Regions from separate parts of the Exiguobacterium sp. N4-1P genome, predicted to be linked through region 1. Evidence: predicted binding sites of a transcription regulator. Region 1 holds the regulator's gene; each other region holds the start of a gene.
What was found. Region 1 encodes Rex, which represses fermentation and respiration genes when NADH is low (regulators of the CRP and FNR family bind a similar motif). Its sites were predicted from a motif close to TTGTGAAATATTTCACAA; they were not measured.
Positions count from the first base shown of each region.

Region 2: a site for Rex is predicted at 9,084-9,101, ahead of A0126_RS09945 (cytochrome ubiquinol oxidase subunit I). Genes of this name have one in related genera too.
Region 3: a site for Rex is predicted at 5,746-5,763, ahead of A0126_RS19085 (cytochrome C oxidase subunit II). Genes of this name have one in related genera too.

Region 1 is NZ_CP022236.1:2,656,005-2,666,207, reverse strand. It holds gene A0126_RS13590 (flavodoxin) at 1-2, opposite strand, end outside; gene A0126_RS13585 (winged helix-turn-helix transcriptional regulator) at 119-439, opposite strand; gene A0126_RS13580 (DoxX family protein) at 621-1,019, shown strand; gene A0126_RS13575 (flavin reductase family protein) at 1,038-1,631, shown strand; gene A0126_RS19195 (hypothetical protein) at 1,749-1,898, shown strand; gene A0126_RS13570 (hypothetical protein) at 2,129-2,521, opposite strand; gene A0126_RS13565 (ABC-F family ATP-binding cassette domain-containing protein) at 2,521-4,422, opposite strand; gene A0126_RS13560 (redox-sensing transcriptional repressor Rex) at 4,591-5,250, shown strand; gene A0126_RS13555 (twin-arginine translocase TatA/TatE family subunit) at 5,250-5,453, shown strand; gene tatC (twin-arginine translocase subunit TatC) at 5,461-6,240, shown strand; tRNA gene A0126_RS13545 (tRNA-Ala) at 6,348-6,420, shown strand; gene A0126_RS19430 (hypothetical protein) at 6,592-6,750, shown strand; gene A0126_RS13540 (hypothetical protein) at 6,852-7,331, shown strand; gene A0126_RS13535 (hypothetical protein) at 7,336-7,803, shown strand; gene A0126_RS13530 (hypothetical protein) at 7,830-8,306, shown strand; gene A0126_RS13525 (hypothetical protein) at 8,321-8,806, shown strand; gene A0126_RS13520 (FecCD family ABC transporter permease) at 8,903-9,910, opposite strand; gene A0126_RS13515 (FecCD family ABC transporter permease) at 9,907-10,203, opposite strand, start outside.
Region 2 is NZ_CP022236.1:1,897,666-1,907,868, forward strand. It holds gene A0126_RS09905 (alpha-ketoacid dehydrogenase subunit beta) at 1-843, opposite strand, end outside; gene pdhA (pyruvate dehydrogenase (acetyl-transferring) E1 component subunit alpha) at 847-1,929, opposite strand; gene def (peptide deformylase) at 2,308-2,847, shown strand; gene rnjA (ribonuclease J1) at 2,907-4,574, opposite strand; gene A0126_RS09925 (DNA-dependent RNA polymerase subunit epsilon) at 4,571-4,789, opposite strand; gene A0126_RS09930 (Cof-type HAD-IIB family hydrolase) at 4,961-5,737, shown strand; gene A0126_RS09935 (potassium channel family protein) at 5,768-6,436, opposite strand; gene A0126_RS09940 (cytochrome d ubiquinol oxidase subunit II) at 6,541-7,566, opposite strand; gene A0126_RS09945 (cytochrome ubiquinol oxidase subunit I) at 7,579-8,967, opposite strand; gene A0126_RS09950 (N-acetyldiaminopimelate deacetylase) at 9,202-10,203, opposite strand, start outside.
Region 3 is NZ_CP022236.1:568,357-578,559, forward strand. It holds gene A0126_RS02915 (sensor histidine kinase) at 1-1,157, shown strand, start outside; gene A0126_RS02920 (response regulator transcription factor) at 1,157-1,861, shown strand; gene deoD (purine-nucleoside phosphorylase) at 1,890-2,597, shown strand; gene A0126_RS02930 (aldehyde dehydrogenase) at 2,789-4,171, shown strand; gene A0126_RS02935 (Crp/Fnr family transcriptional regulator) at 4,340-5,047, shown strand; gene A0126_RS19085 (cytochrome C oxidase subunit II) at 5,839-5,952, shown strand; gene A0126_RS02940 (cytochrome c oxidase subunit II) at 5,965-6,435, shown strand; gene A0126_RS02945 (b(o/a)3-type cytochrome-c oxidase subunit 1) at 6,436-8,127, shown strand; gene A0126_RS02950 (response regulator) at 8,628-9,257, opposite strand; gene A0126_RS02955 (sensor histidine kinase) at 9,254-10,203, opposite strand, start outside.

The DNA of each region.
Region 1 (10,203 bases):
ATGACGTGACACATCCTTTCATGGTAGGACACGACTTCATTCTAAATGAAAAGGATTCTCAATGCAAAAAAGAATAAAAAAAGACACCACATGCCCAGCATGGATGTCTTCTTTTCAGTCAATCTTGTAACTCAGCCCATTCTTCGATCGAACGAATTACAGGCTCAAGCTGACGACCTTTGTCTGTCAAACTGTATTGAATTTTTATCGGACGTTCCGGAATGACGGTCCGGGCTACGATACCTTCCGCCTCAAGTTCCTTCATGCGTTCCGTTAACATACGACCAGAGAGCTCGGGAATCGCATCTTGAATTTCATTGAAACGACAGGTCTTCGTCAAGAGATGACGTAAAATCAAACCCGTCCACTTCTTGCCCAATATTTCAAAGGCATGTTCGACTTTCGGACAAAGGGCCGTCGGAATTAGTGTATTCTCCATCAGCGCTCATCCTTTCTTATATATGTAGTATACCCACTTTGACGCTAAAATACGAATTATTTTACTTATAGTAATAAAAATAACGAAAACAAATCTATTTACTTTTAGTAAGTGATAGTTTAGTATCGATATTAAGTTACTAATAGTAATTAAAAAACATTAAGTAAAAGGAGTTTTATACATGATGGATTTAGGATTATTTCTGATTCGGTTGATTATCGGCTTAACATTTGCGGCACACGGAACACAAAAATTATTTGGATGGTTCGGTGGACATGGTATCGCAGGGACAGGCGGTTGGTTTGAGTCCATCGGGATGAAGCCAGGGAAAACACTTGCACTGATGGCAGGGATTGCTGAACTGGTCGGAGGATTATTATTCGCCGGTGGATTATTCCTGTGGATTGCAGCCCTCCTGATCATCGGTTCGATGATCGTCGCAATCGTCAAAGTGCATGGGACGAATGGTTACTGGGTGACGCAAAACGGGTACGAATACAACATGGCACTGATCGTCATCGCCTTAGGCGTTGCGATGATCGGAGCTGGAGACTATTCACTCGCAGCACTTATCGGGTGATCGAAAAGGACGGTTTTTATGAAATTTGATGCAGCAGACTTAAGTCCAAAAGAAAACTATAAATTGTTGATCGGCAGCATCATTCCTCGACCCATCGCGTTCGTGACGACCAAAGGTGCAGATGGAGTCGTCAATGCGGCGCCATTTTCCTTTTTCACGGTCGCTTCAAGCAACCCGCCGCAACTGGTCATCGCCGTCCAGCAGACGGAGCAAGGGCAAAAGGATACCGCAAAAAACATCTTGCTGAATCAGGAATACGTCATCCATATCGTCAGTGAAGAAATCGTCGAGGCAGTCAATGAAACCGCGGCACCACTCGCATATGGTGAAAGTGAACTCGAACGGACGAATTTGACGTTAGTCGATAGTGATTTGATCGATGTTCCGGCTGTCGCAGAAGCGAAGATCCGCTTTGAATTGAAGCTGACGAATCATCTCGAACTCGAAGGGGCCAACCTCTTGATTGGGGAGATCGTCCGGTATCACGTCGCGGATGAACTCGTCGAGTCGTTCCGGATTGATCCGGATGGTTTAAAAGCGATCGCCCGTCTCGCAGGTAACGACTATGCGAAAGTCGGAGACATCTTTACGATTGCCCGACCGACGAGCTGAAGGCGGATCGACGAGTAGGACTAGTATTTTTTAGAAGCAAAAAGGCACGTCCCGAACGCGGGACGTGCCTTCAGCGTATAGCCAAACTCTTATAAATCACGAAAATTTTACATGAGGATGCTGTCAGTTCACGCTTCCCTGTCTCGCCTCGTCTTCAAAGCGGCAATCTTCCGCGCCGCTACAGCAGAGCTGCAGGGTCGCGACCGATTGCTTTTCGCTTTAAAAGCGATTCGAGACGGATTGCGCTCTAAACCGTCTACAGTCTAAAAAGCGTCACGTTTCGTTGACTCCTACGGGAAAAAGTGCGTTTTTAACGCGACTTGCCAGAGGCAGGCAAGACCCTGCTCGTTGTCCGCTAGGATCAAGGAGCAACGGCTTGCGCCTCGCCCGAGGTAATCAACGAAAACAGACGCTTGATTGTGATAGTACCTTGTCTACAGTCTAAAGGCATGTCCCGAACGCGGGACGTGCCTTTTTATGTCGGACAACTGAAGAAGTTACTCTGCATGGTGACGTTTTTCGTACTGGAAACCATCGAGTAGAAAAAAGAGAATCGCCAGTGCCCAAATCCCGAGACAGCTGATCAAAAAGGCGACGAGCGGTGAAACGGCTCCGTAATAGCTGATGATTAACGGGTCATTCAGTTCAACGAACATCTGGGTCGTCAGCAACGTACAGATTAATCCGGATAAGAGGCTGATGAAGAGACCACTCCACGTCTTAATCACGAGACCAATCATACACGAGATGAGGATGAACAACAGGACGACGGCATTAAAGGCATCCGGCCGGATGAAGGCCGACACGTAGTCGGCATACATCGGAACGAAATAGAGCACCCCGGACAATAACCCTTGAACGAGGTTGATGACATAACTTTTCGAGCGCATTAGTGGAAACTCTCCCATCGTTCCATCAGTTCGAGGAGGTCCGTATCAATCTGATCCCGTTCTGCCGACAGCGCCGTCGCCTTCGGAATATCGTTGAAGACTTCCGGTTCGCAAAGCAGTTGTTCGATTTCAGTTGATCGAGTTTCCAGCCGTTCGATGTCTTGTTCGAGTTGTTCGAGCTGTTGTTTCTTTTTTCGTTCTTCTTTTTGCGCATCTTTGTCGATGCTTTTCGAAGCAGCGACTTTGATTGCTTTTTCTTCCTCTGCTTCGAGGCGGGCGATTTCTTCTTTCTCGGCCTTCTTCTCCATATAGTAAGAGTAGTCGCCGAGATAATCCGTCACACCGTCCGGATTCATCTCGATGACGCGTGTCGCAACCCGGTCGATGAAGTAACGGTCGTGGGAGACGAACAGGAGCGTGCCTTCATAGTCGACAAGCGCGTTCTCAAGCACCATCTTCGAATCAAGATCGAGGTGATTGGTCGGCTCATCGAGAATGAGGACGTTCGTTTTGCGTAATTTTAACTTCGCGAGGGCGAGGCGTCCGCGCTCGCCGCCGGATAATTCATGAACGAGCTTGAAGACATCATCACCACTGAACAGGAATTGACCGAGGACGGACCGGACTTGTTGTTCCCGCATCAACGGCCACTCGTTCCAAATTTCATCGATGACCCGGTTGCGGTCGTTGAGCTCGGCCTGCTCCTGATCGTAGTAGCCGACAGAAACGCCGGTCCCGAAACGATGTTCACCGAATAACGGTTTAATCCGGTTGACAAGGACTTTCAGTAACGTCGATTTTCCGATTCCGTTCGGACCAACGAGGGCGAGGGATTCGCCGCGTTGTAAGCGGAACGTGATGCCTTTTGAGACGGCTTCTTCATAGCCGACCGCGAGTTGCGTGACTTGTAACACATCGTTCCCACTTTGTTTTTCAATCGGGAACGACAGGACGGTGCTGCGTTCATCCCCATCCGGACGATCAATCCGGTCGACTTTTTCAAGACGTTTGCGGACGCTTTGTGCGCGTTTCGTCGTCGTCGCCCGTGCGATGTTACGCTGGATGAAGTCTTGCATCTTCGCGATGTCTTCCTGTTGCTGTTCGAACTGCTTCATCTCTTGTTCATACAGTGCTGCCTTTTGTTCCAAGTACTTCGTGTAGTTGCCGGTAAACTTCCGGCAGACGTTGCGTGACAGTTCATAAACGACGTTGACGACCTGGTCGAGGAAGTAACGATCGTGGGAGACGATCAAGACCGCTCCACGGTAACCAGCCAGGTAACTTTCGAGCCAAGAGAGTGTATCGATGTCGAGGTGGTTCGTCGGCTCGTCAAGAATCAACAGCTCAGGTGCCTGAAGTAACATCTTCGCCAGTGCGAGTCGCGTCCGTTGTCCACCGGATAGCGTCTGGATCCGGCGTGAATAATCGTCCGGATAAAAACGCATCCCGTGCAGGACGGAGCGGATGTTGGCTTCGAACTGGTAACCGCCGGCGTCCGAGAAGTCATGTTGTGCCTGATCGTATGTTTTCAACAGACGGTCATAAGCAACAGCATCATTCAAGATATGGTCCATTCCCATCTCAATCTCCATCCGACGGAGCGAACGTTCCTGCTCTTGCAGGTGCTCGAACACGGTCAACATTTCATTCCAGATCGTTTCATTCGACTCAAGACCACTGTCCTGGGCGAGGTAACCGATTTTCACTTCCTTACTCTTCATGATCTCACCAGAGTCATGACTGAGCTCTCCGGCGATGATTTTTAAAAGTGTCGATTTTCCGGCACCATTTCGTCCGACGAGCGCAATCCGGTCTCGCTCCTGTACTTCGAGTTTAATATTGTCTAAAATCGGCTCAACACCGAATGATTTTGATAGTTGGTTCACTTGTAAGAGAATCATAAAAACATCCATCCTTCCACCCTTTAGTCTATCATGAAAAAAACGCAGGAGTCCCGTGGAATATATTATTTGTTAGTCTATGTGAAGTGGTTTACAATCAAAGAGAATAGAATTCTTTGCATTGATTTGGGTGCCACGTCAGAACGTGGCCGAAGGGGGAACTGCAGTATGAATGGGCCAGACACAAAAATACCACAAGCGACGGCGAAACGACTGCCGTTATATTATCGTTTCATTCAGAGTCTTTATAACTCAGGCAAGCTGCGCGTCTCTTCAGCAGAGCTCAGTGAAGCGGTCAAAGTCGATTCAGCGACGATCCGCCGCGATTTTTCCTACTTTGGGGCGTTAGGGAAAAAAGGATACGGTTACAACGTACAACATCTATTGACGTTTTTCCGAAAGACACTGAATCAGGATGAAGTCACGAATGTGGCACTTGTCGGGGTCGGACATCTCGGAACGGCGTTTGCAAATTATAACTTTTTAAAGAATAATAGTACTCGGATAGTCGTTGCGTTTGATGCGGACGAAAACAAGGTCGGAACAACGACGCAAGACGTTCCTATCTATCATGTCTCTGACATGAAAGAGCAAATCGAAGCGAACAAGGTTGATGTCGCCATCTTGACGGTCCCATCCCAGTTCGCACAGTCAGTAGCGGATGAGTTAGTTGAGTATGGTGTGACCGGAATCCTGAACTTTACACCGGCGCGGTTGAACGTACCGGCCCATGTTCGGGTCCATCACATCGATTTGTCGATCGAGTTGCAGTCACTAGTTTATTTCATGAAGCATTATTCGCAATCAGCTGAAGGAGTGAAATCATAATGGAAAACTTAATCCCGTTTACACTCGGTATTGGACCAGGAAGTATCGCCTTAATCGGTGCCGTCGCCTTGATCATCTTCGGACCGAAAAAGTTACCGGAGCTCGGTCGTGCTGCCGGTCAGACGTTAAAAGAGTTCAAGAGTGCGACAAACGGCATCATGGACGATGATAAAGACAAAAAGGATGAATCGAAAGAGAAGTGATTAAATTATGGCGATTGATCAAGAACAGAGTGTGACATCGCATCTAGACGAGTTGCGCAAGCGGATCGTCTGGTCACTCATCATCGTCGTCGTCTTGTTCGCCGCGGCCTTTCCGCTCGTCCGACCGCTCGTGCGATTTCTGCAGTCGGACCTGAAAGAGCTCGGCATCGGATTGAATGCCTTTAATGTGGCCGATCCCCTGATGTTGTACTTGAATTTAGCGTTCATCATCGCGGTCGTCCTGGCTTCACCATTTTGGATGTACCAGCTATGGGCGTTCATCCGACCCGGTTTATTCGAACAGGAACAGAAAGCGACCTTGACGTATATTCCGGTCACGTTTTTCTTATTTTTGTCCGGGATCGCGTTCTCTTATTTTTGGTTACTTCCGTTTCTACTCAAAGTATCGACGGAACTTGGGCAAGAGCTCGGCATCGAGCAAGTCATCGGGGTCGAAAACTATTTCAGTTTCTTAATCCGGCTGACGATTCCGTTCGGTATCTTGTTCCAACTGCCGGTCGTGACGATGTTCTTGACTCGTCTTGGACTCGTGACGCCATTGTTCATGCGGAAAAATCGAAAATATGCGTACTTTGCGCTGTTTGTCATCGCGGCTTTAATCTCACCACCGGATGTGACGTCACATCTGATGATTTCGGTACCGTTGTTCGTCCTCTATGAAATCAGCATCATGATTTCAGCCCGGACGTACAAAAAAGTACTGATTCTTGAGCAACAGGCGGAGCTTGAACGGCAAGCGGATTTGATGCGTGAGTTGAATAAGTAACAGTCTCCTCTCGGTCGTTTCGGCGACGGAGAGGTTTTTGTTTGGAAGCGCTCTTTTTATATTGAAAAAGTGAATCGATATGGTTTATACTGATTACAAGAATATGAGGGGGCTTAGCTCAGCTGGGAGAGCGTTTGGCTGGCAGCCAAAAGGTCGTCGGTTCGAGCCCGATAGTCTCCATATGTACATCACTTGGCATTTGCCGAGTGGTGTTTTTTGTTATAGTGGTGGCGGCAAAACAGAAGCTTACAGCCTGGATAATGTTGATGAACCGATTGAAGTCGTTTTCTGTGTTTATCCTTTTGAGGGAATGGGAAATTTCTTAATAGGTAATCAAGAGGGGGAAGCATTATGAATCCATTTACGACGTTAATTGCCTTCATCGTCGGCTGTCTTGTTCTGTATCTCGGAATCCGTGATAAGAACGGTTGGTTGATTGGTGTGGCACTGATTCCGTTAGCAATTGTTGCGTATAGCGTCATCTATCTCATCATTCAAGTTTCAGCCTAGAAACTCCTTTTTTAAGGAAGTTTCTTTTTTTTTGAAACATAACTGGTAAACTGTAAGTATATGACAGTATAGACAGTTGAAACGAGGGAGGGCATTTCAGGATGGAACAAACGCTCCGAGAGGAACGATTACAGGCGTTGACGGTTGCTTATATCGAAAAAAATCAATTGCAGAATAAGAGTTGGGTCATCGCTGCCTTGATGGCGACAGCAGGAACGTTTACGGAAATCTTCAGCACGACCATGTACTTGAGTCTGTTACCGCTTGTCTTTCTCGTGTTTGATCTCCCGTTTCGACTCGAAAAACGAAAAATCCTGGCGCGCTATCTCTCAAGCGACCAAGTGATGAACCAATCGTTGCTGTGGCTCGGGATTCAATTCGTCTTGTACGGTTCGCTGTACACCGTGATACTTGAGACGAAAGAGATGTCGATCTGGAAAATTGCCCTTTGGATGCTGATCATCCTCGCACCGGTCTATTACGTTACGGATTGGTTGTTTAAAAAGATTGCCCGGTCAGGCGATCCCGACTTCGTCAGTGATAAAGAAATTCATGCGAATGTTAAAGAAGTGGAGGAGTGACAAGGTGAGTACATTGATTGAAAAAAATACACGGTTGAAATTACTGGGACCGCCATTAAAAAGGATTCAGCATCTGGTGCCGGTTCCGGTTCTGCTGCTTGCGCTTGCTGGTTGGTTCATCCCGGGTTTTCGGGAAACAGGGCTGTTCTCCTTATTTGCGATTACGGTATTCTGTTTGGCTAACGCACTTAGAGAAATCATTCGTCTGCGGATTTTAAAGCAACGCCTCGCGAAGGACGTCTATAAAAAGACTGTCTTGAAAGTGGCACGTGTATCGATGATCGGTTCGTTCATCCCGATCCTTACACTTTATGTGGGGACTGTTTTTCCACAATACGCCGGTATTTCTTTTACGGTCTTTCTTGTGTCGATCATCGTCGCCTACTTGATTGTGTCCCGATTGAACAAACAAGCGAAACAACTGGATCCGGCATTCGTCACGATGCGTGAGATTGAGCGTTACCGTAAGTAAGCGAAACACACAAGAGGAGTGAGCGGATGAGAAACACTTTAAGCACGTATCAAAAATGGACAAAAATCAGCCGGCAAATCCGGACGTATGTAATTGCGGGCGTATTTTTTGCGGTGCTGTTCTTCTCCGGAAGCGGGCACCTGACGGATTCAGCAATTGGATTTTTGATTCTTACGCCGTTACTCGCCTATAATGGCATGCAGCGAGTGATCCAATCTGTTCTGTTAGTTCGGTCGAAGGTACAGGCGCGACCACTTGGTCTGCTGTTCGGTGGGATCACTTTACTCGAAGCGGTCTTTATTGCGGGTGCCGCAGTTGTCGCCCCACACCTTGGACAATGGGGCTATCTGTTTCCGCTAATGTTGTGGATTTCAGGGATGCTGCAATTTCAAAAGTGGACGGACCGGACGGTAGCGAAGCTCGATAAAATGGATTTGCTTGAGACACCGAACCGAAAAGGAATCGAACACCGTCATCCGACGGGCGAAGGAATCGGGATGTAACGAGGAGGCAGACGATGGAGAGCATGCAACGCGAGCGGAAAATGGATTATATCCGATTTTCAAAACAGGCACGTTACATTCAAACGGTCTTGTTTGGACTGGTATTGTTTGTATTTCTCTTTTTAACAGACGATTGGCATCTGACAGAATCATCGTTTCAGTATTTTTTGTTAGTCCCTTTGTTGTCCTATCAATGGATCGTCCGATTCCTGAAGTACCGCTATTTCAAGAAGCGGTTTGACGGGCTTGAGGCCTGGGATCATCTCGGACTACCGTATATATTGATCAGTATCATCGAAGTACTGGTCGTCGTCCTGGGGCAAATCATCACGCCCTACGTAGCGCGTCCCGAATACATCGGACCGTTCCTTGTCTTTTTCCTAACGGTGCTGTCATTGGACCGAATTGTCGATAAACGGATTAAACGACTCGATCCGACACACTTATCAGAACAGGAATTGATCCGGGCGGAACGGGAAGAAAAACGAATCAAATATTGACTGGTCATCTTAGAGCAACAAAAAAACGCAAGAAGGCGGCGGATTCCGGATTCGCCTACTTCTTGCGTTTTTAGTTGTGACCGCATCATGTAGAGGTTATTTTTTTGACAGCAAATAAATGAAGTAAGGAGCACCGATGATCGCAACGACGATTCCTGCCGGGATGCCTTGCGGGTCAGCGACGTTCCGACCAATCGTATCGGCGAGGACGAGTAACCATCCGCCAATCAAAACGGCGATCGGTAAGAACAGTTGATGCCTTGGACCGACGAGGGCGCGCGCGATATGGGGCGCCATCAAACCGATGAAGGCGATCCCGCCTGTTACAGAAACGGCGGATGCAGCGAGTGCGACAGCGGCGAGTAACAGTTGGATGCGCTCCTTTTCAATCGCGACGCCGACGCCGATCGCAACCGGTTCATTCAGCGCCAGCAGATTGAGTTTGTTTGCCTTATAAAACGTAAACGGTACGAGAATAAGCAGCCAAGGCAACAACGCGTAGACGAATGTCCAGTCCGTTCCCCAGATGTTCCCGGCGAGCCATTTGGCGATGAAGTCGACCTTCTCACGGCGCGCGGATGAAATCAGGACGACCATGATGCCGGATAACGCCATCGAGAATCCGACTCCGGTCAAAATCAGACGGATCGGTTGCAGGCCACGGACACGATCATACGATAAGGCATAAATGGCAATCGCTGTGATCAATGCCCCGATGAAGGCAGCAACCGGTAACCCATAGATGAACGCACCGACATCGACCGGGAAGTAAAGGAAGAAGGCGGCGATGGCGACACCAGCACCTGTATTGATACCGATGATGCCGGGATCTGCGAGTTCGTTGCGGGTGATGCCCTGAAGAATCGCACCGGATAAGGCGAGTGCCATGCCGGCGAGTACCGTGATTAAAATCCGCGGCAGGCGGAGTGAGAACAAAACAAACTCTTCTTTGAACGAGCCTTGACCGAACAGTGTCGGCAGAAGCCGGTCGTACGAGAGGGAGGCGGGCCCAAGCCCGATACTGATGATGATCGTTCCGAGCAATAACAGACTAAAGACGATAAAGATCAACCGCTGACGGCGGCGGAGCGATGTTTCGATCATGAGAACGCACGACCTCCTTTGCGGACGATGAGTAAGAAGAACGGCAGCCCGAGCATCGAGACGATCGCAACGACCGGTGTTTCGTATGGAGCATACAGTGTCCGGCCAATCGTGTCCGCGAGTAACATGAACGTCGCACCGAAGACGGCGGTCATCGGGAGGATGAAGCGGTAATCGGTGCCGACGATTGCGCGGACGATGTGCGGAATCATCAAGCCGATGAATGCCATGTTACCGACTAAAGCAACGGCGGCCCCGGCGAGCAGGATGACGACGACGTAGAGTACACCTTT
Region 2 (10,203 bases), 760 kb from region 1:
TGCACGCTCTTGAATTTCAGTTGCGACCATTGCAGCCACACCTGCTTGTTTTTGAGCTTCTTGAACGACAACGACACGGTTCGTTTTCTTAACTGACGCAACGATTGTATCGATATCGATTGGGCTGATTGTCATCAAGTCGATGATTTCGACGCTGATGTTTTCTTTTTCAAGTTCCTCAGCTGCTTTAAGTGAAGCGTGGACCATCGCGCCGTACGTGACGATTGTAACGTCTGTACCTTCACGTTTGATGTCTGCTTTACCGAGTTCGACCGTGTAGTCCCCTTCAGGAACCTCGCCACGGAATGAACGGTAGAGTTTCATGTGCTCAAGGAAAACGACTGGGTCGTTATCGCGGATTGACGCGATCAAAAGACCTTTTGCATCGTACGGAGTTGACGGGATGACGACTTTAAGTCCTGGTGACTGAGCCATCAATCCTTCTAAGTTATCCGCGTGAAGTTCTGGTGTCTTAACGCCACCACCGAATGGTGAACGGATTGTAACTGGTGCACTGTACGTACCACCTGAACGGTAACGTAGACGCGCGAGCTGAGCTGCTACTGAATCGAACACTTCGAAAACGAAACCGAAGAATTGGATTTCCATGATTGGGCGGAAACCAGTCAAGCTGAACCCGACTGCAAGACCACCAATACCTGACTCGGCGAGTGGTGTATCGAAGACGCGGTCTTCGCCTAATTCATCTTGAAGACCTTCTGTCGCACGGAATACCCCACCGTTTTTACCGACGTCTTCACCGAACAAGAGAACTTGCTCGTCGCGTTTCATCTCGACGCGCATTGCGTCAGTGATCGCTTGGATCATCGTCATTTGTGCCATGGGTTATTTCGACTCCTTTGCTGTATACTCATCAAGCTGCTCTTGCAGGTTTTGTGGTAACTTTTCAGCCATCACGTTGATGAAGTCAGTAACTTTTTGTTTTGGTTCTTTGTCAGCTTGTGCAAGTGCTTCTTTCACATCAGCTTTTGCTTGCTCGATGACTTCGTTTTCTTTGTCTTCGTTCCAAAGACCTTTTGTTTCCATGAACGCACGGAAACGAACGAGTGGATCTTGAGCTTGATACTCATCATCCATATCTTTTGTACGGTAACGTGTCGGATCATCACCAGCGAGTGTGTGTGGTCCGTAACGGTACGTGAGTGTTTCGATCAATGTCGGTACACCGTTGAGTGCTTCGACACGTGCTTGTTTCGTTGCAGCGTAAACTGCGAGAACGTCCATACCGTCAACTTGAATACCGTTGATGCCGGCAGCGACCGCTTTTTGTGCAATTGTTTTTGCCATTGATTGTTTTTCAACCGGCGTCGAAATTGCGAAACGGTTGTTTTGGACAACGAAGATTGCAGGGGCTTTGAATGCTCCAGCAAAGTTCATTCCTTCGTAGAAATCACCTTGTGAAGAACCGCCATCACCTGTATATGTGATTGCTACTTGCTCTTTACCACTTTTCTTAAGACCGAGTGCAACACCGGCAGCTTGAACGATTTGTGCGCCGATGATGATTTGTGGCATTAAGACGTTCACACCTTCAGGAATCTTACCGCCTGTGATGTGTCCACGTGAGAACAAGAATGCTTTGTAGAGTGGGAAGCCATGGAAGACCATCTGTGGAATATCACGGTATCCAGGAAGAATCCAGTCATCCTTATCGAGTGCGAATTGTGTTCCGATCATTGACGCTTCTTGTCCTGCTACTGGAGCATAGAAACCAAGACGTCCTTGACGGTTGAGTGAGATTGCACGTTGGTCCCAGATACGTGTGTATACGAGACGACGCATTAATTCCGTTAATTCTTCATCTGAGAGATCCGGCATAGCGTCTTTGTTGACGACTTCACCTTTCTCGTCAAGAATGCGGAACGTTTCAAAGTTTTCTTCCACGTTTTTAAACATGTTTAAGTTCATCTTTTCACCTCATCCTTTCACTGTGCTCAGCGAAATATTCCTCTGACTGATTTGCCCACATACCAATAGTGTTCAAAAATCGAAGTCCCGTGTGACCTTTCTTGAACATATATCTGTGTACCTATTCAGTTGAGTAAACTGTATTAACATGACTCGACACGATTTGATGTCTTGTTCATTACGTTACAAGTATAAAACTGTAACGCCTATAAAATCAAAGGAAATGTTTTATTTTTTTTTACGACCGTCATTTGTGACGCCTTTCACAAAAACCTTCTGTTTCTCCTTCTGTACTATTCAACTATTTGTAACTGTGTTAGTTATGAATTTCCCCTTTCGCTTGTGCTATAATTTTTATAGATGAAAGGGGTGTTGTTCATGATCACCATGAATGAAATCGTACGCGAAGAAGTTCCGACGCTTCACGAACGATCGGTGGAAGTTACTTTCCCACTCAGTGAGGAAGATAAAGAAACGATGCGCTTGATGCGCGAGTTTCTTGCTAACAGTCAAGATGATGAAATAGCTGAAAAGTACGATTTGCGTAGCGGGATAGGTCTTGCTGCTCCTCAAATCGGTGTCAATAAGCGGATGTTCGCGATTCGACTTCCAGACGGCGACGATCTTTTAGAGTTCGGAATCTATAATCCGAAAATCATCAGCCACTCTGTCGAACAGACGTTTTTAACTGGTGGTGAAGGCTGCCTATCCGTCGACCGTGAAGTCGAAGGTCACGTGCCACGCTATATGCGTATTACCCTTACTGGCATCGATCATAACGGAATTCCTGTAAAATTAAGATTAAAAGGTATGAAAGCCATCGTTTGCCAGCATGAATATGACCATTTAGACGGCATCATGTTTTACGATCGAATCGATAAAAAAGAACCATTCAAGGAATATGGACCTGCCACATGAGCTCTTCCACGCCTTGAAACAAAAAAGCCATTTCCTGATTCAGGAAATGGCTTTTTTCGTTAAACTTCCATAATGATCGGCATGACCATCGGATGACGTTGTGTTTTTTCAGTCAAATAAGGTGTTAATGTATCGTTGATGACTTGTTTGATATCTGTCCACTTCGTGTTTCGGTTCGTTAATGATTGTTCTAACGAACGTTTCAACAAGCGCTCGGCATCTTTAATTAAGTTGCCTGATTCACGCATGTAGACGAATCCACGGGAAATGATGTCCGGTCCAGAAACAAGACGGTTTGTTTTCGAGTCGAGTGTGACGACGACGACGACGAGTCCTTCTTCCGAAAGAATACGACGATCGCGTAACACGATGTTTCCAATATCTCCAATCCCTTTTCCATCGACGTATACCGCATTCGCCTGGATTTTACCAGTGATCGCTGCTGCATTGGCATCGAGTGCTAAGACTTCACCGTTATCCATGACGAAACAGTTCTCTTCCGGAACACCCGCATCCATCGCAAGCGACATGTGTTTTTTCAACATACGGTATTCACCGTGAATCGGCATGAAGTACTTCGGCTTGAGTAGGCGCAGCATCAAGAGTTGCTCTTGCTGACTACCGTGACCTGACGTATGGATATCATTGAGCTTACCATACATCACGTCTGCTCCTGCTTTATACAGCTGGTTGATCGTTTTCCCGACCGAAACAACGTTTCCTGGAATCGGTGAAGATGAGAAGATGACCAAATCATCAGGAATGATTGAAATCTGACGGTGTGTCCCATTGGCGATTCGGCTTAACGCTGCCATCGGCTCTCCTTGCGAACCTGTACAAAGAATCGTAATTTCATTCGATTTATACCGTTTCATTTCGTTCGGTTCGATGATTGTTCCTTTAGGTGCCTTGATGAAATCAAGTTCTTGTCCAATCATCATGACCTTGTCCATGCTTCGACCGAAGACGACGATTTTCCGTCCTGCTTCGACCGAGGCATTGACGACTTGTTGGAGACGATAAATGTTCGAGGCGAACGTCGCAAAGATGATTCGTCCATCCGCTTTCCGGAAAACATCCGAAATCGTTTCACCGACAACCCGTTCACTCATTGTAAATCCTTCAACTTCAGCATTCGTCGAGTCAGATAAGAGACAAAGTACGCCTTCTTTCCCGAGTTCTGCCATCTTCGCTAAGTCAGCAGGCTCCCCAACTGGTGTGAAGTCGAACTTAAAGTCCCCCGTATGGACGATATTGCCTTGTGGCGTTTTTACGACGACACCGAACGAATTTGGAATCGAGTGTGTCGTCCGGAAGAATGAAATACTTGTCTTCCGGAACTTGATGATCGAGTCCTCATCAATTTCATGAAGTTCCGCCGTCCGTAATAAACCATGCTCTTCTAATTTGACCTTGATTAAACCAAGGGCAATTTTCCCCGCATAAATCGGTAAGTTCACTTGTTTTAATAAGAAAGGAAGTCCGCCGATATGATCTTCGTGTCCGTGTGTAATGAACACACCTTTGACTTTATCTTTATTTTTGATTAAATACGTGTAATCTGGAATAACATAATCGATTCCGAGCAATTCATCTTCTGGGAACATGACCCCTGCATCAATGACGATGATTTCATCTTGGAATTGAACCACATATGTGTTCTTCCCGATTTCTCCTAAACCGCCGAGTGCGAATACGGCTGCTTGGTGGTTTTTGACGAACTTCATGCGAACGTCGCTACCTTGTAGTCAACACTTTGTTTTTCGTACTCTAGGAATTCTCCACTTACTTCGCGGATGAATTCAACATTAATGTCTTTGATGAGATGATCAATCGATGTTCGCACGTCACGAATGCTCTCTCCTTCAACATACATAACCTCTGTCCGTTCTCTTACTGGTGCTTCCGAACGAAGCGGTTGATAAAATACTTTAAAAATCATACTTAGCAACTCCTTATCAGTCCATTGTTTTTTGTCCTTAGATTAGTATACACGAAAACGGTTCATTTTTTCATCCTTATTCAACAACTGATATCTGCTTGAACCTAGGCGCTATGCTATACTTTCATTTGTAAACGGCTATTCAGCCAATTAAATAGAGAAGGTGAAACCATGGCAAATCAAAAAGTCGTCTTTTTCGATATCGATGGAACCTTGCTTCACGATGGTCATTTCATACCGGAATCGACAAAACAGGCAATCAAACAACTACAGGAAAACGGCGTTTACGTCGCCATCGCGACCGGGCGTGGTCCTGCAATGCTGTCAGGCGTCCGTGAGCAACTCGGCATCGATACGGTCATTGGCTACAACGGTCAAATCGTCGTTCATCAAAATAAAGTCATCTATAAACGTCCGCAACCCGTCGATGATTTGAAACATTTAACATCACGTGCAAAAGAGAATGGGCACACACTTGTTTATCTCGGCGAGAAACAAGGCTTCACGACGCGTCAAACAGACGATACCGTCGCGACGTCACTCGGCGCGCTCGATATTCCCCTCCCTGCTTATAATGAAGAAGCTTACGAGACGCACGATATCTTCCAAACCCTCGTCTATTGTCAGGCAGAAGAAGAATCGATTTATACGCAAAACTATCAAGCATTCGATTTCATTCGCTGGCACCCACAAGCGATGGACGTCATCAATGCCGGATCGTCGAAAGCCGATGGAATTAAACAATTCCTCCGTTTAACGGATATCAAACGTGAAGATACGTTTGCTTTCGGTGACGCGCTGAACGATCTCGAGATGCTCCGCTACGTCGGAACAGGCATCGCGATGGGCAATGGATTAGACGAAACAAAAGCCGCCGCCGACTTCGTCACGAAACACATTCTTGAAGACGGCATCGCGCACGGTTTAAAAAAATTCCAATTAATTTAAAAGGGATACAAAAAAAGCTGAGGAGATCCCTCAGCTTTTTACTTTATGGATGGCTCGTTCGAGACGATCCAAGTCTTCGTTTTCTCCAATGACGACAAGGTAGTCGCCCTTTTCAATGACTTCATCAGCTTGTAACGAAATCATGACATTTTCTCCCCGTTTGATGGCGACGACGTTCGCGCCGTACTTACTTCGTAAATCAAGATCAATCAACGTTTTGTTTGCCATGCGATCGCTGACCTTGATTTCAACGATTGAGAATTCTTGAGACAGGTCAAGATAATCCAAAATATTCGAACTCATCAGGCCGTTCGCAATCCTAACCCCCATGTCACGTTCCGGGTGGACAATGAAGTCAGCACCGATTTTCCGCAATACTTTTTCATGGTAATCGTTCGTCGCTTTGACAGTGATTGATTTAACACCGAGTTCCTTTAAAATCAACGTTGTCAAAATCGAAGCTTGAATGTTTTCCCCAATCGCAACGATGACGTGATCAAAGTTTCGAATTCCAAGACTTTTCAATACGTTCTCATCCGTCGTATCCGCGATGACGGAGTGTGTCGCAATCCCCATGTATTCATTGACACGTTCTTCATCCGAATCAATCGCTAGAACGTCATAGCCATTCTTCGATAATTCACGGACGATCGAACCACCAAAACGCCCCAAACCAATTACTGCAAACTCTCCATTCATGTTCAACTCTCCTTCAGATTTCGCTTCGTCAGTAGTAGTGTACCCGATTCCTTCTTAAAATACTATAAACGCCTTCACAGTGCGTGAAGGCGTTTAAGATCTCGCTATTTTTTTACTTTTTCGCCTCTGACATAATCGTTATCAAACAGGAACAATCGTAAAATCAGATAGAGTGCCGGAATCAATAATAATAGTCCGAAGATAAAGACTACGACAAGCGACGTCGCCATTGTTTCGTTAACGACCGCTTTATTGATATCGATGTACGGATATAAGATATACGGTAAATGAGTATAGCCGTATCCGAACCATGCAACTCCGTATTGAGCCATGACAGCGATAAAGGCAATTCCATAATTCCGCTTCAGGTAGACGAGTGCGACTGCAACACAGAAAAACACAAAACTTGCTGCGAACCACCACCAGTTACCATTCAAAATGTTTTCATAATGCCATGCAGCTTGATTCTTTAAACCAAAGAAAACAAGTCCACAGACGATGATCGTTGGAATGCTCCAAAAGAGCGCCCATTTCCGAATCAAGTCACTCGCCCCTACGTCTCGCGCCTTATCTGCGTAGAACAACAGGAACATCGCACTAATATAAAGGACAGAGACAATCGCAAGTGCTACGACTGACCAGGAATAAAAGTTCGTAAACAATTTCGTCCCTAAAAACTCAACCGTTTCATTCGTTTTACGAATAAAGCCACCTTGACTAATCGTCAACGTCGTCGACATCGCAGCCGGAATCAAGAGCCCCGTCGCACCATAGAGAAACGTATAGAACATACTATCGTTCGAACCGTAGTTCGCAAAGGCATAAAAGCTACCGCGAATCGCAATCAGAACGAGTACGATTGATGCAGGCACGAGAAGTGCCGTTCCATAGTAATAAGCTGTGTCCGGGAAAAACCCGACGAGACCAACAAAGAAGAAAACGAAGAAAACGTTCGTCACTTCCCAAACGGGCGAAAGATAACGTAAAATCAATCGATTCGTCAAATGATCTCGTTTTGTATATTTCGAGTAAAATGCGTAAAATCCAGCACCGAAGTCAATTGAGGCAACGATGAGATATCCATAGAGGAACGTCCAAAGTACGGTTATTCCTAGTGTTTGAATGTCCAACTCGTTCCCTCCTTATTCTTTATCGTCCGCAAACATCGCTTCACCGCGAGTATGGTGATCGTCTGCGAGTTCTTTACCGACAGGATTATTCTTAAACATACGGAGCAATACGACTGTACAAATCGTACCAAGTAAGAGGTACAACATGCTGAATAGAATCAGCATCGGTCCGACTGCAGTAGATGTCGTCGCTGCGTCAGCCGTTCTCATAATACCATATAGCGTCCATGGTTGACGTCCGATTTCCGCGTACATCCAACCTGCTTCAATCGAAACGATGGCAAGTGGTCCACCAATGAAAATACCGCGCAGTAACCATTTATTATACGGGTTCAACTTCTTCAGTCGGAATGCGAGTATGAACAAGGCGGAAATCGCTGCTAAATACATCCCGATCGATACCATGATATCGAAGAAATAGTGGACGAATAACGGCGCTTGGTCTTCTTTCGCAAATTCATTTAGACCGATGACTTCTGTATCTGGTGCTCCACCTGCAAGAATTGACAAGGCGTATGGAATCTTAACCGCACCTTTGATGTCATAACTACCATCTTCTTGTTCATCCAAAATCCCACCGAAAATCAATTCTGCTTCATTTGTCGTTTCAAAATGCCACTCCGCTGCTGCTAATTTTTCAGGTTGATATTTCGCAAGATACTTTCCTGAAAAATCACCGACGAGCGCTGTCGAGAAGGCGAAAATCAATCCAGCCATGACTGTCAGACGAAGTGCCTTTTTGTGATACGCCGTCTCGGCTGCGGACAGTGTTTTCTTGCGCAATAGATGGAACGCAGCAATTGCTGCTAAGATGAACGCAACCGTCAAGTAAGCAGATACAATAACGTGTGTCGCTTTTGTTGGCGTTGCCGTATTGAACATCGCTTTTAACGGTTCGATTTGTGTTAACGTTCCGTTGACAATTTTAAAACCTTCCGGAGAATTCATGAACGAGTTAACTGTCGTGATGAAGAAGGCTGACGCCGTTGCCCCAATGACGACCGGAATCCCGATTAACCAGTGTAACCATGGATTTTTAAAGCGATCCCATGTGTACAAGTAAATCCCAAGGAAGATCGCTTCAAAGAAGAAGGCGAACGTTTCCATGAAGAGCGGCAAAGCAATCGTCTGTCCGGCTACTTGCATTAATGAAGGCCATAAGAGCGATAATTGTAATCCGATTGCCGTCCCCGTAACGACTCCGACCGCTACCGTTACGATATAACCGCGCGTCCAACGTCGTGCTAAAAGAATATAATCTGGATCTTTTCGTTTAATTCCAATGTACTCGGCTGCGAGTACCATCAACGGAACTCCTACACCAATCGTTGCAAAAATGATGTGAAACGCTAATGTGAGCCCTGTCAATAATCGACTGAGCATAACTGGATCATTGAACATGTGTGTGCCCCCCTCTTCCTAAACGTACTTCTATATATGTTTATATCCGTATCATAGAGAACATAATCATTTGTGTCTGTTCTAAATGTTTGATGTAACAAATTGTTCACATCTATTCGTGATTTTCTTCACAAAACGTTCGAAAACTAGATGATCTCGCTAAATGAAAACCCTTTACTTCGATTTGAGGCGAAGTAAAGGGCATTTCTACAGTCTTTTTACGATTCATTCAGTTTACACATATTCACGGAAGTAATGATCCAGTAAATTAATCACAAATGGGATCGCCTCTTCATCCGGATTCAACGTCGGCTGATGTAAACCGGACGTTGGATTATCGATTCCAAGCCAAAACATCATGCCTGGGACTTCTTTTAACATGAATCCAAAGTCTTCACCCGTCATCGCAGCGTCGCATTCAACATAATTTGCATTCATCTTAACGAATGAAGAAAATTTATCGACGACGTTTTGATCATTCACGACTTCGTAATAGCGGTTTCCAAATTGCAAATCAATTTTCACGCCAAATGACGCTTCAATTCCACGAACGATGTCACGTACCCGTTCTTCTAATTTTTCCATATCAGTACCGTTCAACGCACGCATCGTTCCATCTAGCACAGCTCGACCGGCAATAACATTTTCACGAATCCCCGCATCGACCTTGCCAATCGTGATGACACTACAATTCATCGGATTGATTGATCGACTGACGATTGTTTGCAACTGCATGATGAGTGCAGCCTGAGCAACGACCGTATCGACCGTCAAGTGTGGAAATGCAGCATGACCACTTTGACCATAAATCGTGATGTGAACTTCCCGCGCACTGGCAAATAATACGCCAGGACGACTCGCAATTGTCCCGACCGGATATTCAGGTGCCACATGGAGACCATACATTTCACTCGGACGATATTTTTCGAATAATGGACTTTTAATCATCGGTTCCGCTCCACCCGGACCTTCTTCTGCCGGTTGGAATAAGAAGACGACGTCATCCATGATCGGTAACTCGACAAGACGACGAAGCAGACCTAACGCAATTGACGCATGGACGTCATGCCCACAGGCGTGCATCATTCCCGGATGCTCCGAACCAAAAGGAAGACCCGTCGCTTCTTCGATCGGCAAACCATCGATATCTGCGCGGTAACCGATTGTTCGATTTCCGGTCAACCCTTTAACACGAACGAAAACACCTGTTTCAAACGTATCGTAGCTGACGCGGTC
Region 3 (10,203 bases), 940 kb from region 1:
GGGTATTTGAACAACAACTACAGCTGTTTGAAAATTCACCGGACGAATCATTATGGTTAATGAGTGGGAATCACTTAATCGCGAAGACAGGAACGACATTACCGGTGACGACTGAAAAAATGACTGGAAAAAGTGGGAGCATGCACGTCGGTAGCTCGTTCATCGTGTATGTGAAGACCGAAAAGCAAGGCGTGCCGATTACACTGATCAAGAAAATTCCTTATGCTTCTGTCATCAAGGGAGCAAATGAAACGGCAATCATTTTATTGGTGATTGGTTTAGTGTCACTTCTATTAATGATTATGGCGGCAAGTCTCGTCGCACTCGAAATTACAAAACCGATCAAACAATTGACGGCAAATGTCTGGCGGGTCGAGCAAGGGGACCTCTCCACACGTTTTGTCGCGACGACAAATGATGAAATCGGTTTATTGAATCGCCAGTTTCAACGAATGGTGCACCGGATGGATCGTTTGATTAAACGAGAATACCGGTTAGCACTTGAAAATCGGACGAACGAGCTACGTGCGTTGCAATCACAGCTCAATCCACACTTCTTATTTAATGCGCTACAATCGATCGGAACAACGACGTTGCAAGGGGACCGGAAAGTCGCCTACCGTTCGATAACCGGTCTTTCACAAATGATGCGTTATTCGATGAACAACGAACAGACGATTGTCACATTAAAGCAAGAAGTCGACCATCTTCAAGGGTATATGCGCTTACAACAACAGCGTTTCCCAGAAAAATTTCGTTATATCGTCGATGTCCCTTGGCACATGAACCCGATTGAAGTACCAAAAATGATTTTGCAACCGTTCGCTGAGAATTACTTTAAACATGCCTTTAATCAGCAAAGTGATGCGTTAGATAATTACTTGGCGTACAAAATTAGAACCGATGGGGACCAACTGATCATTAGCGTCGAAAACAGCGGACCGATCATGTCTGAGGCAGATCTTGAGATGATTAACCAAAAAATGCGGGCACATCGCGCTCCTGAAGACCGGCAAACATCTGGCATCGGCTTACACAATATATACGAACGTCTTCAAATTTTTTACGGTGAACGCACAAACATGACGCTCCAATCTCCAATAGAAGGTGGATTCAGAATCACTATCCGAATTCCAATCGAACAGGAGGAATTGTAATGAATGTACTAATCGTTGATGATGAACAACACGTTCGTGACGCTGTAAAGTTACTTGGTGAATGGGGTGACTGGAAAGTATCGCATATTTTTGAAGCGGAAGATGGAGCAGCTGCGAAAAAAATCTTAAATGAAGAAAAAGTCGGATTGATGCTGACCGATGTTGAAATGCCGGGAGTAGACGGATTAAGTTTATTAGAATGGACAAAAAATCATCATCCAAAGGTCGTCACGATCGTGTTGACAGGGTATGATGATTATACGTATATGCGTCGTGCGATCTTACATCAATCGTTTGATTACTTATTGAAACCGATCGATCCAGATGTTTTAAATGATGCGCTTTCCCGAGCAATGGAGCTGATTTGCCCAGTTCAAGAGCAGGGAGAGGCGATTGATCAAATTGCGAAGTATATCGAGACACATTATGCGGAAGAGTTAACGCTCCAGCTCATGAGTGAGCGCTTCTACTTAAGCCGAGAATATATATCAAGGCGCTTTAAACAGCGTTTTTTGGTTAACTTATCGGATTATATCCAAACGATTCGTCTAAATCGGGCAAAGGAATTGCTGGGAGAGACGAATGCCCGTATATATGAGATTGCCGTTGAAGTCGGGTATCAGGATGATAAATATTTTCGAAAAGTATTTAAGAAGCAATTCGGCATGACACCGAATGAGTTTAGAGAGTTGTTATCTATTTAATTAAACGAACGTCAAGGAGGAAACGTACATGAGCGTACACATTAATGCAGCAGAAGGTCAAATCGCAGAAACAGTTTTACTTCCGGGAGATCCTCTTCGCGCGAAGTACATCGCCGAAACATTTTTAGAGGACGTTGTTCTTTATAATGAAGTGCGTGGGATGTATGGCTTCACAGGAACATACAAAGGGAAAAAAGTATCCGTTCAAGGAACAGGTATGGGTGTTCCGTCGATGTCAATTTATGCAAATGAACTCGTTCAATCGTATGGTGCAAAAAACTTGATCCGTGTCGGTACAGCGGGCGGGATTACACCGGATGTAAAAGTACGTGACGTCGTCATCGCGATGAGTGCTTCACACGACATGGCTCAAAATCGTGTCCGTTTCAATGGATTGGATTATGCGCCGACAGCTTCATTCGAGTTATTGCATAAAGCGTACACAATGGCACAAGAACACGGAATCGACGCAAAAGTCGGTCAAGTCTTCACGACGGATCAATTTTATCAAGATGATTTCCACCACTTCAAAAAATGGGCGGACTTCGGTTGCCTCGCAATCGAGATGGAAGCAGCAGGTCTCTACACACTCGCTGCAAAACATAAAGTCAATGCTTTGACGATTTTGACGATTTCAGATCACCTCCTAACGGGAGAAGAAACAACGTCTGAAGAACGCCAAACGACGTTCAATGATATGATGAAAGTGGCACTTGAAACAGCGATTCAGCTGTAATCAATCAGATGAAATAAGACGATTCGGATGGTAAAATCACTGTCTTCATGAAACGAACACAGCAGGACTCGCGTTTCGAGTCCTGCTTTTTTGTCTAATCACAAAGAAGAGGGAGCATACGATTGAATCATTGCTCATTCGCTATGATAGAATGAGGAAAAGAAAGCCTAGACCATGAGGAGGAACACGAGATGGAATCGACGATGACTGAATCAACTATTTCGAATCTTGTTCAAACGCAACGTAATTTCTTTAAGACAGGCGCGACGCGAAGTGTTGCGTTTCGTCTAAGTATGTTGACGTTTTTAAAGCAAGCGATTGAAACGCATGAAGAAGCAATTTATGAGGCATTAAAAACGGACTTGAATAAAGGACGTCAAGATGCGTTTACGACGGAAATCGGATTCGTCTACGGCGAACTCGCACGGATGGAGAAGAAACTTCGCCGACTTGCTAAACCGAAACGAGTCGGGACACCGTTGTTACATATCGGGTCAAAAAGTGACATCCATTATGAACCATATGGAAACGTGCTCGTCATCGCGCCGTGGAACTATCCTTTCCAGCTCGCTGTTGCACCAATCATCGGGGCGATCGCTGCCGGAAATACGGTTGTCTTGAAACCATCAGAACTAACACCAAACGTCTCGCGTGTTCTCCGTGAAGTCTTTGAAACGGCATTTCACGAACGATTTGGACTTGTCATCGAGGGGGATGCGGACGTCAGTTCAGCTGTTCTTGAAGAGAAGTTTGATTACATCTTCTTTACGGGGTCGACGCGTGTCGGAAAAATCGTCCATCAAGCAGCGGCGAAACATTTGACACCTGTCACGCTGGAACTCGGCGGGAAGTCTCCAACGATCGTTCACCGCGATGCGAACTTAAAGCTTGCTGCAAAACGAATTGCTTGGGGCAAATGGTTAAACGCAGGACAGACGTGTATCGCCCCTGACTATGTTTTTGTCCATGAAGACGTCCGCGAGGAATTTTTACGCTTGATTGAAAAGGAAGCTTTTGCCCAGTATGGTAATGGTGTTGGTGTGAATTCTTACGTCAAGATTGTTTCAGACAGTCATTTGGATCGATTGAGTGGCTACTTGCCCCAAGGTGAAATTTTATTTGGTGGTCAAGTCGATGCAGCGACGAGAAAGATGGCACCAACCGTCATGACGGACGTTGATCCAGAAAGTCCGTTGATGCAAGAAGAAATCTTTGGACCGATTCTTCCAGTCTATTCTTATCGTGAAGTGGAAGAGGTCATCCGTTTCATCAATGACCGTGATAAGCCGTTGGCGCTCTATCTCTTCACAGAAAGTAAAGCTGTTCAGCATCGTGTACTCGATCGTGTGTCATTTGGTGGTGGATGCATCAATGATACGTTGATGCATGTTGCGCAACATAACTTGCCATTTGGCGGGGTCGGCGGAAGTGGTATCGGTGGCTATCATGGGAAATTCAGCTTTGAGACGTTCAGCCACCGTAAAGGAGTCGTCAACAATACGACGAAGTTCGATTTGCCGTTCCGCTACATGCGCTCGAATACCGATTCAAAATGGATGCGTTATTTATTATAAATGGAACTTAAACGGAGCCAAGAGTAGATCCAATCGGTCTACCTTGGATTTTTTTGTTTATTTAATTTGTGAAATAGTGAACAAAGTTTGACAATCTTTTGAAAAAACGCTATTTTCCCTTGTGATGTTCTATACTGAAGGCAGAAGCTACGGAAAGGAGAATGCGAGATGCTTACTTGTGGGACGACAGAAGCCAATACGTTCGTGTTGTCGAGTGAGACACGTGAATTACTTGAAGAGTTCATGACTGAGGTATCTTTTAAAAAAGACTCAATCGTCTGTTGGGAAGGGGAAATGAACGATAAACTTTTTTATGTGAAACAAGGTGGTGTAAAACTATCAAAGCTCACGAAAAAAGGTAGCCCGCTAATGATGTTCTTATATTTCAAAGGTGACTTATTTGGTGAATTCGATGTCGGAGAAGCATTTCCAAGCTCCTATAGTGTCGAAACGATGGAGGACAGTGTCATTGGCTTCATCTCGAAAGCGACACTCGAAGATTTGATGAAAAAAGATGGAACGTTCGCGTTAGATATCATGCGCTGGCAAGCCTTGATGCGAAAACAAACGGAAACGAAGTTACGTGACCTCTTATTGTTCGGGAAACAAGGGGCACTTGCTTCGACACTCTTACGACTAATCGCAATGGACGGAAAAAAAGTCGATGACGATTACGTGATTTCGAAGCGACCGTCGGATACTGAACTCGGTCAGTTGATCGGGGCACCACGTGAAACGGTCAACCGGATGTTTTCTCAGTGGAAAAAAGACAATGTCATTTCGATGACGACGACTAAAATCATCGTTCATGATGCCAACTATTTACGCGATCTTTGCCACTGTGAAGGGTGTCCTGTCGGTGTCTGCCGGATTTAAACTTAACTTGAGCGTTAGCTTACGGAGCCATACGTTGGAGCTGACTTAAAAATTGCTCCAACATCCTTTTGATGGAACCGCAACGCGTTAAACTTCAGAAGAACTTATCAGCAGTCTAGGATCACATTCTTTTTGAATGTGGTCCTTCAGGCTGTAGACAACGTGCTATCGGGAGATCAAGCGTCTTTTTTCGTTTCTTTCCTCGGGCGAGGCGCAAGCCGTTGCTCCTTGGTTCTATCGGACAACGAGCAGGGTCTTGCATGCCTCTGAAAGTGCGTTGAAAACGAAATTTTTCCCGTAGGAGTCAACGAAATGTGACGCTTTTTATAGGAATACCGTGACGGAAAGCCTGGCATGCAGACGGTTTAGCACGCAATCCGTCTCGAATCGCTTAGAACCGCGAAAAGCAATCGGTTGCGACCCTGCAGCTTGGCTGTAGCGGCGCGGAAGGTTGCCGCTTTGAAGACGAGACGAGACAGGGACGCGCGAACGGATTGCCTCTCGTTATAGTATGTTCACTCTTCATAATAGTTTGTCTACACGCTGTAGGATCACATTCTTTTTGAATGTGGTCCTTTTTTGTGTCGCACAAACAGTAGCGGTTCAAAATATGTTCAGTACGTAATATGTTCAGTACGTAACAAGTTGTGAACTTTATGTGTGTTTTATAAAAGAAAAGCGCGAAATCGTCACAATTGGTGTGACGTTTATCACATATTACGAAGGGTGTCTTTTTCTAAAATAAAGGTAGGTTAAGTCACCGATTCAACGACGGAAGGGAGCTACTGATCATGCGTCAGAAATCAGATACAGAACTGAAGGGAACGTTTATCGCTGTATTTATCGTTGCCGGAGTCATCATCGGAATGTGGGGATCAATCTTTTTATTATTCACTTCAAGATAAGGGGGAATCAGGGTGCATATTCATCGTTTAGAAAAAATATGGTTAGTATTCGGTTGTATCATGTTGGCAGTCTTTTTAATCATCATTGGCGTATCAGCATTCGCTTCTGATAATCAACCACCGTCGGACGCAACATTGATTGACCCGACGCAAGTCGATCAGACGAAGCCATTTGATAAACCGGGTCTAAAAAAAATTGACGACAATAAATATGAGGCCGTCATGGTCTCACAAGCTTTCCAGTTCACACCGCAAGACATGATTATCAAAAAAGGCGCGACCGTCGATTTTCTGGTGACGTCGAAAGATGTCGTCCATGGATTTGAAATCGTCAAGACGAACGTCAATATGATGGTCGTTCCCGGACATATCAATTCAATCGAGTACACATTCAAAGAAGCTGGCGAATATTTAATTGTCTGTAACGAATATTGTGGATCGGCGCATCACATGATGTCGACTAAGATTAAGGTGGTGGAATAAATGAATGCGATTTCGAAAAAATTAATGGAGTTTGAGATGGAGCGGGGAATCCCCGCAGGAGAGATTGGATTAAAAGAAGCAAAACTCGGATTTGCCTACGTCAGTTTTTCACTTGTGGCGTTACTGATCGGTGGACTATGTGGTCTACTACAGACACTCGTCCGTACTGGAGTCATTCCAGAAATTGCTGGAGTCGGTTATTATGAATTGCTGACGGCTCACGGACTAATGCTTGCGATTGTCTTTACGACATTATTCATATTCGGACTTTTATTTTCATTTTTAGGACAGTCGTTCGGGCGTTTTGAAGAGTTTCCGAGACGCTTGGGCTGGGTTGGATTCTGGTTGATGATTGTCGGTGTCCTCCTTGTCACATGGATGGTGTTAGCAGGTGAAGCATCCGTTCTCTACACGTTTTATGCGCCGCTGAAGGCACACCCTGTTTTTTATATCGGACTCGTGATTTTCGTTGTGGGAACATGGGTTTCTTCTGCCGCAATGTTCCGGATGTACGCGGATTACAAACGAGAACATAAGGATGTCCATCCACCACTTCAAGCCTATATGAGCATCATGACGGCTTTGTTGTGGGTCATCGCCACGCTAGGTGTCGCAGCGACGATTCTCTTTCAACTCTTGCCGTTATCACTCGGTTGGACGGATAAGGTCGGGATTGAATTATCCCGAACATTATTTTGGTATTTTGGTCATCCGCTCGTCTATTTTTGGTTATTGCCAGCCTATATCGTATGGTACACGGTCATTCCAAAGATTGTCGGGGGTAAGATTTTTTCAGATGCTTTAGCACGAATGTCATTTTTACTGTTCTTATTGTTCTCGTTCCCTGTTGGTTTTCACCATCAGTTGCTCGAACCCGGTATATCAGCATTTTGGAAGTACATCCAAGTCGTCTTGACGTTCCTTGTCATCATTCCTTCATTGATGACAGCATTCTCGATGTTTGCGACATTTGAACTAGCAGGTCGTCGTCAAGGTGCGACCGGACTATTTGGGTGGATCAAGAAAATGCCGTACCGGGATGTCCGCTTTCTTGCACCGTTCGTCGGCATGTTGTTCTTCATCCCGGCTGGAGCCGGTGGTGTCGTCAATGCTTCCCACCAATTGAATATCGTCGTGCATAACACTTTATGGGTGACAGGTCACTTCCATATCACAGTCGGGGCTGCAGTCGCGTTGACGTTCTTTGGAACGGCCTATTGGCTTGTTCCATTATTACGAGGACGGACCTTAACAAAACGGATCAATACAATTGGTCTCATCCAGACGGCGACGTGGACGATTGGTATGCTCTTTATGTCGACTGCGATGCATATTTCAGGCTTACTTGGCAATCCGAGACGGACGGGTCCTGCGGCATATTTCAAAGATTCGCTCGTCGCAGATTGGATTCCCTATCACGTTGCGATGGCAATCGGTGGTACGATCCTCTTTATTTCAATCCTCTTATTCTTGTTTGCGATGTTCCAACTGGCCTTCCGGACACCGAAAGGAAGTACTGAATTTCCTGTCGCGGAAACAGAGGAAGCAGCGATGAAGACACCACTCTTCTTTGAGAACTGGAAACTTTGGATTTTCGTGACGTTTGCTTTGATTGCGTTTGCTTACACAGTACCGATTTGGCACATGATTGATAATGCGCCTCCTGGAGCTCCAGGTTGGAAACTCTGGTAGCCCTATCGAAAAGTGCTGATAGCTTACTAGGACTTTTTATACACGCTGAAGGGTGAAAATGCTATATTGAGAAGCACTCCGTTCGTGCTTTCCTGTCTCGCCTCGTCTTCAAAGCGGCAACCGGTCACGCCGCTACAGCAAAGCTGCAGGGTCGCGACCGATTGCTTTTCGGGGTTCTAAGCGATTCGAGACGGATTGCGCTCTAAATTGTCTACATGCTCGGCTTTCCCTCACGGTATTACTTGAAAAGCGTCACTTTTCGTTGACTCCTGCGGGAAAAAGTGCGTTTTTAACGCACTTTCAGAGGCAGGCAAGACCCTGCTCGTTGTCCGCTAGGATCCAAGGAGCAACGGCTTGCGCCTCGCCCGAGGAAAGCAACGAAACATGACGCTTGATCTCCCAATCGCACGTTGTTTACAGTCTGAAGGGCCAGCTTTGATAAGCTGACCCTTTTTTTTAATGAATGGATGCGTAGACGAGTGCAAAAACTAAGTAAAAGATTATTTCACGATGTGGTGCTTAAAGGCATAGACGACGGCTTGCGTCCGATCGACGACATCGAGCTTTGATAAAATGTTGGAAACATGCGTTTTAACTGTTTTTAGGGAGATGAACAGTTCGTCTGCAATCTCTTGATTAGCCATACCGCGCGCCATCAACTGTAAGACTTCTTGTTCACGCTCCGTTAAATCGTCGTGGAGTTGACTGGCAGGTTTGCGCAGGCGTTCCATCATCTTACCTGTCACTTGAGCTGCCATGACAGATTGTCCGCTCGCTGTCTTGCGAATTGCTTCCGCAATATCAAACGCGCTTGCCGTTTTTAGGACGTAACTCATCGCACCGGCTTCAATGACGGGATAAACTTTCTCATCATCTAAGAAACTTGTGACGACTAAAATTTTAGCTTCCGGCCACTCGGCGCGAATCAGACGTGTTCCTTCGACACCATCGACCGGCTCCATGACTAAGTCCATCAAAATCACATCAGGGCGATGTTCAAGAGCAAGTTTCGCTCCGATTTGTCCGTCAGCAGCTTCTGCGACCACTTCAATATCAGGTTGGGTCGATAAAAAGGCAGAGACTCCAGCGCGAACCATTTCATGGTCATCGACTAATAATACGCGTATCATACTTGCACCATCCGTTCTTTTCTAAGTTTGACTTCAATCTGTGTTCCTTGACCGGGCACACTGACGAGGCGAATCGTCCCACCGATTTCAGCCGTACGTTCGCGCATCGAGTTGATCCCGTACGAGGCGAGTTTTTTCTCGTCGACGATAAAGCCGACACCGTCGTCATTCATACTCAAGATGATTGTCTCATTGAATTGACGCAATTCGATATTCATGTGCGATGCTTTCGCGTGGCGTAAAGCATTCGTCAAGCCTTCTTGAACGATGCGGAATAATTCATTTTCAATCGGGCGCGGTAATTCAATCGGTTCGAGTTTCCAGCTCAATTGCGTCGATTGTTTCCTTGATAGTTCTTCGAGCAGTTGGGTTAGTCCTTGTTGTAAAGTCATGCCTTCGAGTTCCACGGGACGTAGTTGGAGCAATAAAGAACGCATTTCCGATTGTGCCGTCTGTGCCATCGTCTCGACTAAGTCAATTTGTTTCGCTGCCGTTTCCGGTTGCGTCAAAATCGTTTGTTTGGCAGCCGTCGTCATCATCGAAATGGCATAAAGTTGTTGGGAGACGGAGTCATGGAGATCACGTGCGAGACGTTTGCGTTCTTCCGTGATGGCTTGGACACGAACTTGTTCGACGTGTTGCGGACGTGTACTGATTTTTTGAACCGTCTCGACCTGTTCATCGATTCGTTTCCCAATTCGTGAGAGGCGGGTCAGTGTGTGGAAGTAAGGTCCGTTGACAATCGTGACTTCTTTTCCTTGCTCGAGTTCGATGATGGCAGTTGTGACACGTTTGAAGTCACGACGTAAAAAGAAGTAGTGGATGCTGCCGATTGCGAGCGGAAGTAACAGGGATAATCCGACGACAAGCAATAAGACAGGTAAATCTTGTTGACGGACGAAAAGTACATGCCAATCGACTTGGCGTGTACTTAAAAACAAACCAG